DNA from 4 places in the Paenibacillus taichungensis genome. Region 2 is predicted to be linked to each of the others. Evidence: riboswitches for the same ligand, from Rfam matches in the RefSeq annotation. Region 2 holds a riboswitch; each other region holds the start of a gene.

Region 1 (3,131 bases), 3.1 Mb from region 2:
AGCTGGATTGTTGCCCATGCATGCATGCCAAGTCGCTCGGCCTGGGACGCTGCTTCATGGGCGATGTCTGAAGGCGCAGGCAGCATCCATTTCTCAATATGGAACAGGGAGACAGCTCCCTGCCATATCGCTATAAAGAGAATAACCGCCACAAAGGGCGGCCATACGCTTTTCCAATAGGCATGCATTAGCGATATTTCTCCGTCAGGGTGTCCATGCTGAAGCCGCTTGGGCTATGGGCGATCTTGATCTGTGAGATGATGCTTGGGCTGCCAGCTTCCACGAGAACTTCGTGCATTTTGCGGACAACCTCGAGCAGTTCCTCCAGTTCTCCCTCCATCGTGGTATCCAGTGGATTAACCTGATATTTCAAGCCGGACTGCTGAATAACTTCAATGGCACGATCAACATAAGGATAGGAATTTTCGCCATTTGGCGTTTTGGGAATGACTTGAATGCTAAGTAGTGTGCTTGCCATGAGAGATCACGTTTCCTTTCGAAATGTATAAAATGAACTAATGACTGTTACACTTGCCACTTCGATGACAGAATAACCTTCCAATCGCTGTTATCCCCAGATTTTTTTGATTCCCTTCTCCAAAGGGAAAATCCGGTGATAAAGGCGAACGCTTCGCTTTTTCACGTTATTTCTGTCCTCTTCGTCCTCGTATAAATACTAAGTTCATTTTATATGGATAATTTTATTGGGGTAAGAACTCGTTCGTATACGCCTTGGATACATCTACCTGCTCATCGAGCAGTTTTTTGCTAAACATCCAATCCGTGTAGTTCTGCCATACCTCCTGCTTCTGCTCACCCCAGCGCGGTGCGTCATCCTGATATTTTGGACTCAGCCACTTCTGGCTTGCGAGTACAAGATCCTTATCCAGATCCGGTACAGCCTTGATCAGAATGTTGGCAGCGTCTTCGGGATGTTCAATCGCATATTGATATCCTTCGGAAGTCGCTTTCAAGAACGCTTTAACCAGCTCGGGATCGTTCTGAATCGTCTTTTCATTGGTAACGAGTACCGGTGTGTAGTAGTCCAGAGCTTCGGAATAATCTTTTACATACAGCATGTCGATCGGTTCGCCGCGCAGTTCGGCTTCAATGCCCGTCCATGCGTAGAAAATCCAGGCAAAGTCGATATCGCGTTTCACAGCGGTGAAGAAGTCTGCATCACCCATGCTAATATTTTTTACTTTGGATACATCGGCGCCTTCGCCTTCCATAATGGACTGCATTACAGCTTCTTCCACCGGGGAGCCCCAGCCACCATAGGTTTTGCCTTCAAAATCTTTGGGAGATTTGATGTTCCGATCCACCGGAGCGGCAAATCCGGACGTGTTATGCTGAATGACTGCAGCGATGGACACGAGCGGTACCCCCTGTGTGCGGGCCTGGGTTACACTCTCCTGATAACTTACGCCAAAAGGCACTTCGTTCGAAGCTACCATCGTATCCGCGCCTCCAGCACCTGGCTGTACAATCTCGACATTTAAGCCTTCGGCTTTGTAAAAACCTTGATCTACGGCCGCATACAGGCCGGTATGATTTGTATTTGGTGTCCAGTCCAGCACCACTTTAACGTCCTTGAGGGCTGCGTTGTCACCTTCATTGCTGTTTTCGGTGTTGCTGCTGCCATTTTCTCCTGAAGGTGCAGCTTCTTTGCCGCCACATGCGGCCACAGCCACTAGTAGTACGCACAAGAGCATTAGGCCCATCATTTTACGCCATCTCATCTTCATTTCTCTCCTTCATGTTGTCCGGCCAGTGGCGCGGGGTACTCCTTGGCTTCATATCCAAGCTTCTTGCATAAATCGACAGATTTATACCAGCTATGATCCGGATGACGTCACTTTTTTTAGCTCTCTGGCTATATAAAAGAACATTAAAAAAAGCGCCCCGTTAATCCGGGACGCGTGCAGGCGTTAGAGATGTGGCACTCAGCAAAGAGGCTGGGCCAATTCGATATACTCCGATTCCTACGCTGGCATGATCCAGATCAGGTCTAAGGGTCAGTATCTTGGTGGGATACACTCTCAGCCGGCCTATTCCGACTCCCCTGGGAAACTATGAAGTTACGGGCATTACTAGGTGTAATTATAGGCCAGAGGCCCATGCATGTCCAGTCAGGAACTGGATTGGAGCACGTATGAATGAATCAAAGAGGCCATTATACATGCGTATAACGACCTCTCTAGATGTGTTCTTTTCAATAATTAACGTGGCGAATCATATAAGGAAATCTGACTGAGTGCAAAAGCATCGGATTTCGGGTCATATCCTACCTGTTTCTGAGTGGTTTCCAGATTCAATCGTTTAAACCGATTATTCGAGATTCCATGCAGTATGGTGAAGGGCTCCAGATCTGTAGTTGTAATGGCTTTGAACATCAAATCACACAAGTCAGCCGGACTAATATACGCGCTCATATCCCTTGCCTCCAGCGCGGGTCCATCTGGTTGAAAATCATCATATGCACCTATACGTACTGCTACACTTTGTAAACCTTCGGTATACGCAAAATAGGAAGCGAGCGATTCACCAAAACATTTGCTAACTCCGTACAAATTCCGTGGGCGTGTCGGCATGTCCGGATAGACTTGAGCATCAATGGGATACCCCTCGATCGTCTGTGCACTGCTTGCCAGAATGACTCTCCGCACACCTTGGTCCTTAGCTGCACGGAATACATTAAATGTTCCCTTGATATTAATATCCAACAACGATTCATAGAATCCGGCATGCGGGGAAGGATCTCCCGCCAGATGTACAACCACATCCATGCCTTCGCAAGCGTGCTGACAGGCTTCGGGATCTGTCACATCCAGTGTCATGATCTCATGGCTTGTCCCTTGATACGTATGTAGTCTGTTGATATTCAAATCCGTTAGTCGAAGGTGAAATGCTTCTGACAAGTGTTGGGACAAGTCACGTCCAATTTTTCCGGCTGCGCCGGTAATTAAAATGTTCATAAATCAGCTCCAATTCTTAGCGCTGGAAGAACTCAATCCATTCCTTTTCAGGTCCATAGATGAAGAAATAACGGTAACCGTTAGGCAGTGTAATCATCTCACCATCAATAAATTCGGCCTCAGTTGCCTTAATGCGGTTGTACTCAGAATCAA
Region 2 (3,131 bases):
TATGAGAAACAGCAGGAGTTTATCAAGAAGCAGGAAGATTTCATTCAGCGGAACAAAGCCCGCGCTTCTACTTCCGGTCGTGCCAAGAGCCGTGAGAAGCAGCTCGGCAAGATTGAACGGATTGATCGTCCAGACGAAGCAGCTAAACCCACATTCAAATTCAAGGATGCCCGGGCGAGTAGTAAAACCGTCTTTGAGGGTATTGATTTTGAAATTGGATATTCATATGCATTATTGCCTAAAATGACGATGACGATTGAGCGTGGCGAGAAAATTGCCATTGTTGGATGTAACGGTGTAGGTAAATCCACATTGCTCAAGACTATTCTGGGGAAAATCCCACCTATCAGCGGTAAGACTTTCTTGGGTGATTATCTGGAAACAGCCTATTTCGAACAGGAAGTACGTGCAGGTAATATTACTCCAATCGAAGATGTGTGGAACGAATTTTCTCATCTGACACAGAATGAAGTCCGGGGGCATCTCGCACGTTGTGGATTGAAAAATGAGCATATCACCCGCCCGCTTAACGCGCTTAGTGGTGGTGAACAAGCCAAAGTTCGTCTCTGTAAACTTCTGATGCGTGAAAGTAACTGGATTTTGTTCGATGAGCCTACAAACCATTTGGATGTAACGGCTAAAGCAGAGTTGAAACGTGCCTTGCAAGAATTCAAGGGTACCGTACTGCTCGTATCCCATGAACCTGATTTTTATGAAGGTTGGGTTACCAAAACGTGGGATGTTGAAGCTTGGTCCGAAAAACAATAACGTAATAAATGGAAATGTACGGTGACAAAAAAAGGTGTCTATGGTAACATAGGCTACAGCTTCATATGAACACTAGGGGGGCCGCACGATGCGGCTGAGATGGAAGAATGCGATTCCGGACCCTTCGTACCTGATCTGGATCATACCAGCGTAGGGAAGTGGCGCGTTTCAACTAATGACAAAGAGCTTTATCGATGACTTTGCGATATTGCCTGCAAGATAAATCATGCAACTCTATGTAACAGCGTTGCGACTATGGATGATTTCTATAGTTGTTATGCGTTATGTATAAAGTAATTGCATTGAACAGTCATTCAGTTGATCCATGAATTCTAAATTCGTGGCCACTCCCCTACGGGAGTGGCTTTTTTTGTTTTGTATTAGCTTAAATCATGCAAAAGGAGGGCGAACGGGACGGCAATCTTCCACGAACATGTAACTACAAGATCATTCGAACTGCATGTGGTTTCACCAGATACAGGAGACATGGACTCTTTTCTGAATATTGCTAAGGATATATGGCGGTGGGTCGATTATATCCACATTCGGGAAAAAAAGCTTCCTCTTGAGCAACAGATGTATTGGGCGCAAAGTCTAAAAACAGAAGGTGTTCCATCTAGCCGAATCATTATAAATGGCTCAGATCAGCTGTACCAACATACGTCGCTTGGTGGTGTCCATTGGGGTCAATCAGTTATTCGCAGTTACGATAAGGATGAGTTAAAGAGAGACGATCGGCTCCGCGTAGGCATATCGGTTCATTCTCTGGAAGAAGCAAAAATTGCTGAAGAACGTGGAGCGGATTATCTTTTTTATGGGCACGTCTATGCTTCAAATAGTAAACCTAATTGCGAATCAAGAGGGCTTAGTGCGTTGGCTGAGGTATGCTCCAATGTTTCAATTCCGGTGATCGCGATTGGCGGGATTAGTTCTGAGAAAATTGCTGCCATTCGAACTGCTGGTGCCAGAGGAGCAGCTGTGATTTCAACGATTTGGTCGAACGATGAGCCGAAACTGGCCGCGGCTTCATTGCGACAGGCGATCGAGGATTCAGAGAGGTATGTTGAACCAGGGAGATGAGACCATGAGAGAGGAAGCAAGAAGTCGAAGCAGGAATCGTTCAGGCTATCATCCAGGAATAGTATCGGGAAGTAAAGTTGGAGCGGAAGTTCGAGGCAAGCTTCATGCAGAAACCATTATTGTAGGCGGAGGAGTTATCGGTTGTGCCATTGCATGTGAACTTGCTAGCCGAGGTCATGATGTTCTTCTGGTTGAGCGGGCGCGGATTGCTGGAGGAACTTCCTGTGCAGCTGCCGGGATGCTTGCTGCTGACAGTGAGGAATTCACTCATGCTGTAATGGCGAAGCTTGCACAGAAGAGCAGAGCTTTGCTTCATGAGCAGAAGGAACGAATCAGTTCGCTTAGCGGAGTGGAGATGGGGCTGCAACAGCATGGTTTTATTACTCCTTTTCGTTCATACAGTGAGGTCCGCAGTTACAAAAACAATCGATCGTCTACCTTATCTACAGAACATATTTGGTGGGATCGAGTCGCTGTCCAACAGGAAGCTTCATGGTTAAACAGAGATACGTATGGTGCATATTACAGACCTTCCGAGAGCGAGGTTCTTCCCGTCAATCTAACACAAGCTTATATCAGATCAGCTCAAGCCATGGGTGCGAGGGTGATGGAAGGTGTACAGGATGTCCGTTTGTATACGGATATGAACGGTGTGCAAGGGGTTGAGACTTCAATAGGAACGATGACATCGAGAAATGTCATTATTGCTACAGGGTTACATGGTGAAGAATTGATGAGACAAGTGGGTCTGAAATCGCCTGTTTTGCCTGTGAAAGGGGAGATTGCAGCGGTGCAGTTTTCACCCCATCATGTCGGTTACAGACCTGACAAAACGGTGTATGCAGAGGATATATATATTGTTCCCAAAGCCAATGGAGAAGTATGGCTCGGTGCAACAAGCCTTCCAGGAAGAACAGACATGAAAGTTTCGGTCCAAGGTATTCAGAAGTTGCTTACAGCTGCGACAAATTGGGTTCCTGGCATGAAGGAAGCGCATTTTATCCGAGCGTGGGCTGGTGTTCGTCCCTCGACTCCGGATGGATTGCCGTATGTAGGGGCTTGTGAAAGTGTTCCGGGTTTATTCGCTGCTTTTGGACATTATCGTAACGGAATATTGCTTAGTGCAATTACAGCCAGCCTCATGGCTGACTTGATTTGTGGCAAAACCTCGGAAGAACTTGGGATTCAAGCTCTTAGTCCAGAACGTTTGAACAGAAAGGAGATGTTGCAGTGAACATCATTGTCAATGGACAAACCATGCAAATTGAAGATAGCTTGAATCG
Region 3 (3,131 bases), 3.4 Mb from region 2:
ACGAACAGAGCGGATAAATGATTTTTCTGACTACTTATGAAGCAAAATCTTAATTTAATATATCTTTATCGTATGTTCCAATATAGTCAAAGTCAATTGATTGAGGCCATTTGTTACGCAATTGTTATATAGTTCTGAAGATATATGGGTAACATTTCCTTAGGGTGCAAAATGCAGGGGATTCTAATTTATAAAAAGAAAATATTTACAAATATCCCTATTCCAAATGGCGCTTTTTGGTTTACAGATGAGACCGTTTCTCATATAATTTATGTAACCAAGTTTCATGTGATGAAACATGAGGAGGGCAACTTGCCATGGAAGACCGAAAGTTAACCGTCCGGGCTGTAGAACGGGCGCTGGATATATTATTGTGTTTTACAACCCGCAGTGATCTGGGACTCACGGAAATTGCCAGCCAGATCGGTCTGCACAAGAGTACAGTCCATCGTCTGATGGCTACTTTGGAGGACAAAGGGTTCGTAATCCGGGATGCTGCAACTGAGAAGTATCGACTCGGCATACGCATCTGGGAACTGTCTGCCCATATGTCTCGCAGCGATGATCCTGCCATTTTGCTCCTTCCTGCGATGGAGCGGCTGAGAGATCGACTGGGCGAAACCGTGAGTTTATATCTGCGTGATGGCAGTGAGCGGATTCGAATTCAAGCCGTGCAGAGTGATCAGGCGATTCGTCGTGTAGCTCCGGTGGGCGTCAGACTTCCGTTATCAGTGGGAGCATCCAGCAAAGTGCTGATGGCTTTTGCCACCGAAGAGGACCGCGAAGATCTGATGAATGGACCGGAATGGCCGGTATTTATCGATCCCAAAGTATATTTGGCACAGATGAAAGACATTCTGGAATACGGCTACGCAACAAGTTATGAGGAACGTGAACCGGGAGCCGCAGCAGTATCTGTACCCATAATGGATCGGAAAGGCAACATCGCTGCTGCCCTGTCGGTATCCGGGCCTGTTAGCCGTCTCTCGCAAGAAACGTTGCATGAATACGCACCTGTGTTGAAGGAAGCTGCTACGCAGATGGGGCTTATGCTATCCTGATCTTATTTTCTGGAATTTAAAGGTTGTTTTTATGATTCGGTTGCGCTACTCTGTAATGGATGGCCCAACAGGGTCAGCATAAATGAATATGAATCTGCGGCCTAGATGCTGCAACTTGTTAACGTTACTGGGGGAGTCCGAATTGTCCGGACTGAGACGGAATCGCATGAGATTCCGGACCCTTTGCACCTGATCTGGATCATACCAGCGTAGGGAAGTAATCGGCGATACGATCACGAACACCATATAATTTAACCTATAGATAGGCTCCACTAAGGAGTCTCTATAAGGTGTGTTATTGGTGATGGAGATAAGCCGGTTCCCTTGGGAACCGGCTTTTTTTATACAGTAAACAGGCGAAAGCTGGTGTCAGAGCTGCTTTTGGATAAAGAGCTGGGAGCATTGGCGAGCATTGGGTTCCGATATCTTTTGCCTCGTATGTCTGTATTACTTGAATTGTATGTCTCTATTTTGTGTTGTAGGGTCGCTCTTTCTTTTTCTATGTTGTGGATGGTTTGGAGCCGTGTGCAAGTATTTCAATCCAGGCAAACACTAATGAGGAGGAGACAAGAGCGATGAGTACAGGAAACCGAACGATGGGACAGGACAAGCAGGATCAGCAGTTGGCAAAGGAAAAAGGTACGGCAGGACGGGTTCAGCCCTTCCCGGGCAGCCGCAAAGTTTACATTCATGGCTCACGACCTGACATTGCAGTACCGGAGCGTGAAATTGCCCTTCATGACACCAATACTCCTCAAGGAGTGGAGTATAACGAACCGCTGCGTGTCTACGATACGAGCGGACCGATGACCGACCCCGGATTTCATGCCGATATCCGGGCAGGGCTGCCAGCACTGCGTACCCGCTGGATTACGGAGCGTGAAGATGTTGAAGCCTACCAGGGACGAACGGTAAAACCGGAGGATAACGGATTGAAACCAGGAGGGAAGCGAACTGGAGCCGAGAAGTATCCAGGCTTGCGTGGTAAACCATTGCGGGCACAGGCAGGGCGCTGCGTGACCCAGATGCATTATGCACGGCAGGGACTGATCACGCCGGAGATGGAGTTCGCCGCCATTCGTGAGGGTGTGGAACCGGAATTTGTGCGGCAGGAGCTGGCGAGTGGCAGGGCCATCCTGCCGTCGAACATCAATCACCCGGAGAGTGAGCCAATGCTGATCGGGCGTCATTTTCATGTGAAGATCAATGCGAACATCGGAAACTCTGCGGTATCCTCCTCCATCGAGGAAGAGGTGGAGAAGATGACTTGGGCCGTACGCTGGGGATCGGATACGGTGATGGATCTTTCCACAGGCAAGGACATTCATACGACCCGCGAATGGATTATCCGCAATTCACCTGTACCGATTGGAACAGTACCGCTCTATCAGGCGCTGGAGAAGGTCAATGGAGAAGCTGAAGCCCTGACCTGGGAGTTGTATCGTGACACGCTCATTGAGCAGGCAGAGCAGGGTGTGGACTACTTTACGATCCATGCAGGCGTGCTGCTCCGATATATTCCGCTCACCGCCAAGCGTATGACAGGCATTGTGTCACGGGGCGGGTCCATCATGGCAGCATGGTGCCTTGCACATCATGAGGAGAATTTTCTGTATACCCATTTTGAAGAAATCTGCGAGATTATGAAAAAGTATGACGTGGCGTTCTCGCTCGGAGACGGACTTCGCCCAGGAAGCATCTACGATGCCAATGATGAAGCTCAGATGGCGGAACTGGCTACGCTTGGAGAACTAACACAAATCGCCTGGAAGCATGATGTGCAGGTGATGATTGAAGGTCCAGGGCATGTGCCGATGCACAAGATCAAGGAGAATGTCGATCTGCAAATGGAGATATGTAAAGAGGCGCCGTTCTATACGCTGGGACCGCTGACGACCGATATTGCACCAGGATATGACCATATTACCTCGGCAATTGGAGCAGCAATGATTGGTTGGTTTGGTACCTCCATGCTCTGTTATGTTACGCCAAAAGAACATCTGGGCCTGCCCAATAAGGATGATGTTCGGGAAGGTGTTATCGCCTACAAGATCGCTGCTCATGCCGCTG
Region 4 (3,131 bases), 3.3 Mb from region 2:
CCCTCTCCACCTGTTAAAGACTTGTTAAATCGAATTCCGGCTTATACGCCTGCCAAATCCATGGAACAGATCCGGAGGGAGTTGGGACTGGAAAGTGTAGATCGACTTGCAGCGAACGAAAATCCGTTTGGTTCTTCTCCCCTGGCAGCAGAAGCGGTCAGATCGCTGGGTTCCGATCTTTTGGCTCAATACCCCGACGGTTCCAGCCAACTGCTCCGTGACAAACTTGCGGAACGTCTGGGTGTGCGTACCTCCCAACTGGTATTTGGCAGTGGATCATTCGAGCTCCTAACCCTTACCGCCCAAGCCTATCTTAATCCCGGCGAGGAATCACTCATTCCGGTGCCCTCCTTTAACTGGTATAAGGGCGCTACGCTGCTGGCAGGCGGGGTTATTCATGAAGTGCCTTTGGTCAACCATTCGCTGGACCTGGAGCAATTCCGGCACCGGATTAATGCTTCTACCCGAATCATCTGGCTGTGCAATCCGAATAATCCAACCGGAACCATTTTCACGGCAGATGCCCTGCTTGGTTTACTCGAACATGTTCCCTCCCATGTCGTGGTTGTCCTGGACGAAGCGTATTATGAATTCGCGGAAAGTGAAGATTATCCTGATACGGTTAAGCTGCTGGAGCAGTACAATAATCTGATTATTTTGCGGACCTTCTCCAAAATATATGGACTGGCCGGCCTGCGTATTGGATATGGCATCGGGAATGAAAGCATCATTGAAGGCATTAACCGGGTCAAGCTGCCTATCAGTCTGACAGCCACATCCCAAGCCGCTGCTTCGGCCAGCCTGGATGATCATGGATTTGTTTCTCATTGCCTGCACTACAATCGTCAGGGACGGGAAACGTTAATGCAGTCCTTTGATCATTGGAACTTACCCTACATCCCTTCCGAAACAAATTTCATTATGGTGGATCTGTTGCAGGATAGTGGCCCGATTACCCAAGAATTGTTGAACAGAGGCATCTCTGTTCGCGGCGGTGCCGAATTCGGTATGCCTACCTGGCTTCGGATTACGATTGGCACACCTGAGCAGATTGCCCGGCTGATCGGTGAGCTTGATTCACTGTTACATTCCAACGATTAGAATCCTAGGTTACTTTCCTAACTCACATTACGCACACTTCTTTTAAGCCGCCCCTTTACATTCCACTTGCATGTGATATATGCTGAACACACAACTGCATATCTTGAACATTGCACTAGGGGAGCCTTGCGGCTGAGACGAATCGAACGATTCGGACCCTTTGAACCTGATCTGGATCATACCAGCGGAGGGAAGTGGAGCGGCCTCTCAGTAAGCGGATTTTTTCATGTTGATGATGAAATTTAATGTGAATTGACTTACAGACCCACTCATTTCTCCGGAAATGGGTGGGTCTTTTTCGCGTTCTGCGGGCAGATCAGAAGGTGTAATTAAAGATCCCGCGGTTTGAGGTTGAATTTTGAATAACAAGGGGGACGGAACGAGATGGATAACGATATAACCCTTCACAACATGAGCTACGCTTTCCCGGGAAAAAGGGATTCCCCCGTGCTCTCCAATTTGTCGATGCGTGTAGCCAAAGGAGAATTCGTTTCGCTCATCGGTTCCAGCGGCTCCGGTAAAAGTACCCTCTTCAAGCTGCTGGCAGGCTTGCTTGAGCCAACACACGGAACCATTGACATTCCTTGGGTTCAAGAAGGAAAGCGACTGGGGCAGGTGGCCTACATGCCACAAAAGGACCTCCTATTATCCTGGAGAACCGTCCTGGAGAATTGCATGCTCCCCGCTGAACTTGCTCCAGGTCGGCAGGATAAGGTAAGGATTCGAGCGGACATTCTGGCCGGTCTCGACCGATTTGGCTTATCCGGTCAGGCGCATGCTTACCCGGACGAGCTGTCAGGTGGCATGCGCCAGCGTGTCGCGCTGCTTCGTACTTTGCTGACAGGTGGCCAACTCATGCTCCTGGATGAACCATTCGGCGCACTCGATGCCCTGACCAAACGTGAGATGCATCGGTGGCTACTGGAGCTCTGGGAGGGCCTGGGCAAAACCGTGTTGTTCATCACACATGACATTGAAGAAGCCCTGCTGCTCAGTGATCGGATTATCCTGTTAACTCCGGTGGGCCAAGACCAACAGCTGCAGGATTTGACGGTACCTTTGCCACGTCCAAGACATTCGGACATGATCTACGAACCGGCTCTCGTTCAGATGAGACGACTACTGGAGGAACAATTGCATGCGAGACGGTAACTTGAGAGATAGCATGAAGCATAGCGTAAGAGGTTGGCTTGCCCGTTATGGTCTGTTTCTTTTGCTCATGATCTTGCTGCTTGCTCTCTGGGAGTGGATTGTGTGTATGGGATGGGTGCCTTCCTTCATCATTCCAGCCCCGACGGCGATTGTCCGTTCGCTGTATGAACATCACCACCTTCTGCTGGCTACACATCTGCCCGCCACCTTGATGGAGGTTGTCGTTGGTTTTGGCTTGTCCATTGGTGCCGGAATTGCACTTGCAACGGGTATGCATATGAATCGGTCGATTGAAAAAGCGTTATATCCCTTCATCGTGATCAGTCAGACGATCCCGCTGATTGCCCTGTCCCCCGTCTTCATCCTGTGGTTTGGCTACACGCTGTGGAGTAAAGTGGCGGTGGTGTTCCTGATCGCATTTTTCCCAATTGTGGTGAGCACCTACGATGGCCTGCGCCAGGGTGATCCGGAGCAGCGTGAACTGCTGCTGACGATGGGGGCCACCAAGTGGGATATTTTTCGCAAACTCCAGATTCCACTTGCCCTTCCCTCCTTCTTTTCGGGACTGAAAATGTCTGTGGTGTATTGTGTGGTCGGTGCAACGATCGGTGAATGGCTTGGTGGAAGCAAGGGGCTTGGCTACTTCAGCCGCAGAATGTCGAGCAATATGAACACGGATGCGATGTTCGCCGCCATTATGCTATTATCCCTACTTGGTATCGCCCTGTTTGTACTCATTGCATGGATGGAGAGAAGATTCAGTACCTCACGTCATGCAGGTAGAAGAAAAGCTGGATAACTTTCGGATTTCAAAACAAAAAACAAAAGAAACGAGGGACTTTACGTTATGAATAAAAAGCATATCTATTCCCTGCTCC

Evidence for each region. A riboswitch is a leader RNA that binds a small molecule or an ion and turns the genes downstream of it on or off. The one in region 2 is predicted to bind thiamine pyrophosphate.
Region 1: it holds a riboswitch for thiamine pyrophosphate, as region 2 does, so the genes downstream of both, ACR1R9_RS25120 (ABC transporter substrate-binding protein) here and ACR1R9_RS08410 (thiamine phosphate synthase) in region 2, are expected to answer to the same signal.
Region 3: it holds a riboswitch for thiamine pyrophosphate, as region 2 does, so the genes downstream of both, thiC (phosphomethylpyrimidine synthase ThiC) here and ACR1R9_RS08410 (thiamine phosphate synthase) in region 2, are expected to answer to the same signal.
Region 4: it holds a riboswitch for thiamine pyrophosphate, as region 2 does, so the genes downstream of both, ACR1R9_RS22910 (ABC transporter ATP-binding protein) here and ACR1R9_RS08410 (thiamine phosphate synthase) in region 2, are expected to answer to the same signal.

What each region holds. Positions count from the first base shown of each region.
Region 1 covers NZ_CP194720.1:5,582,794-5,585,924, reverse strand. The annotation lists gene ACR1R9_RS25130 (ABC transporter permease) at 1-188, opposite strand, end outside; gene ACR1R9_RS25125 (thiamine-binding protein) at 188-478, opposite strand; gene ACR1R9_RS25120 (ABC transporter substrate-binding protein) at 702-1,742, opposite strand; TPP riboswitch at 1,965-2,077, opposite strand; gene ACR1R9_RS25115 (NAD-dependent epimerase/dehydratase family protein) at 2,223-2,978, opposite strand; gene ACR1R9_RS25110 (VOC family protein) at 2,995-3,131, opposite strand, start outside.
Region 2 covers NZ_CP194720.1:1,807,151-1,810,281, forward strand. The annotation lists gene ACR1R9_RS08405 (ABC-F family ATP-binding cassette domain-containing protein) at 1-768, shown strand, start outside; TPP riboswitch at 833-942, shown strand; gene ACR1R9_RS08410 (thiamine phosphate synthase) at 1,255-1,848, shown strand; gene thiO (glycine oxidase ThiO) at 1,853-3,082, shown strand; gene thiS (sulfur carrier protein ThiS) at 3,079-3,131, shown strand, end outside.
Region 3 covers NZ_CP194720.1:5,347,768-5,350,898, reverse strand. The annotation lists gene ACR1R9_RS24005 (IclR family transcriptional regulator) at 318-1,061, shown strand; TPP riboswitch at 1,181-1,294, shown strand; gene thiC (phosphomethylpyrimidine synthase ThiC) at 1,658-3,131, shown strand, end outside.
Region 4 covers NZ_CP194720.1:5,082,960-5,086,090, forward strand. The annotation lists gene hisC (histidinol-phosphate transaminase) at 1-1,101, shown strand, start outside; TPP riboswitch at 1,209-1,311, shown strand; gene ACR1R9_RS22910 (ABC transporter ATP-binding protein) at 1,486-2,253, shown strand; gene ACR1R9_RS22915 (ABC transporter permease) at 2,240-3,052, shown strand; gene ACR1R9_RS22920 (ABC transporter substrate-binding protein) at 3,101-3,131, shown strand, end outside.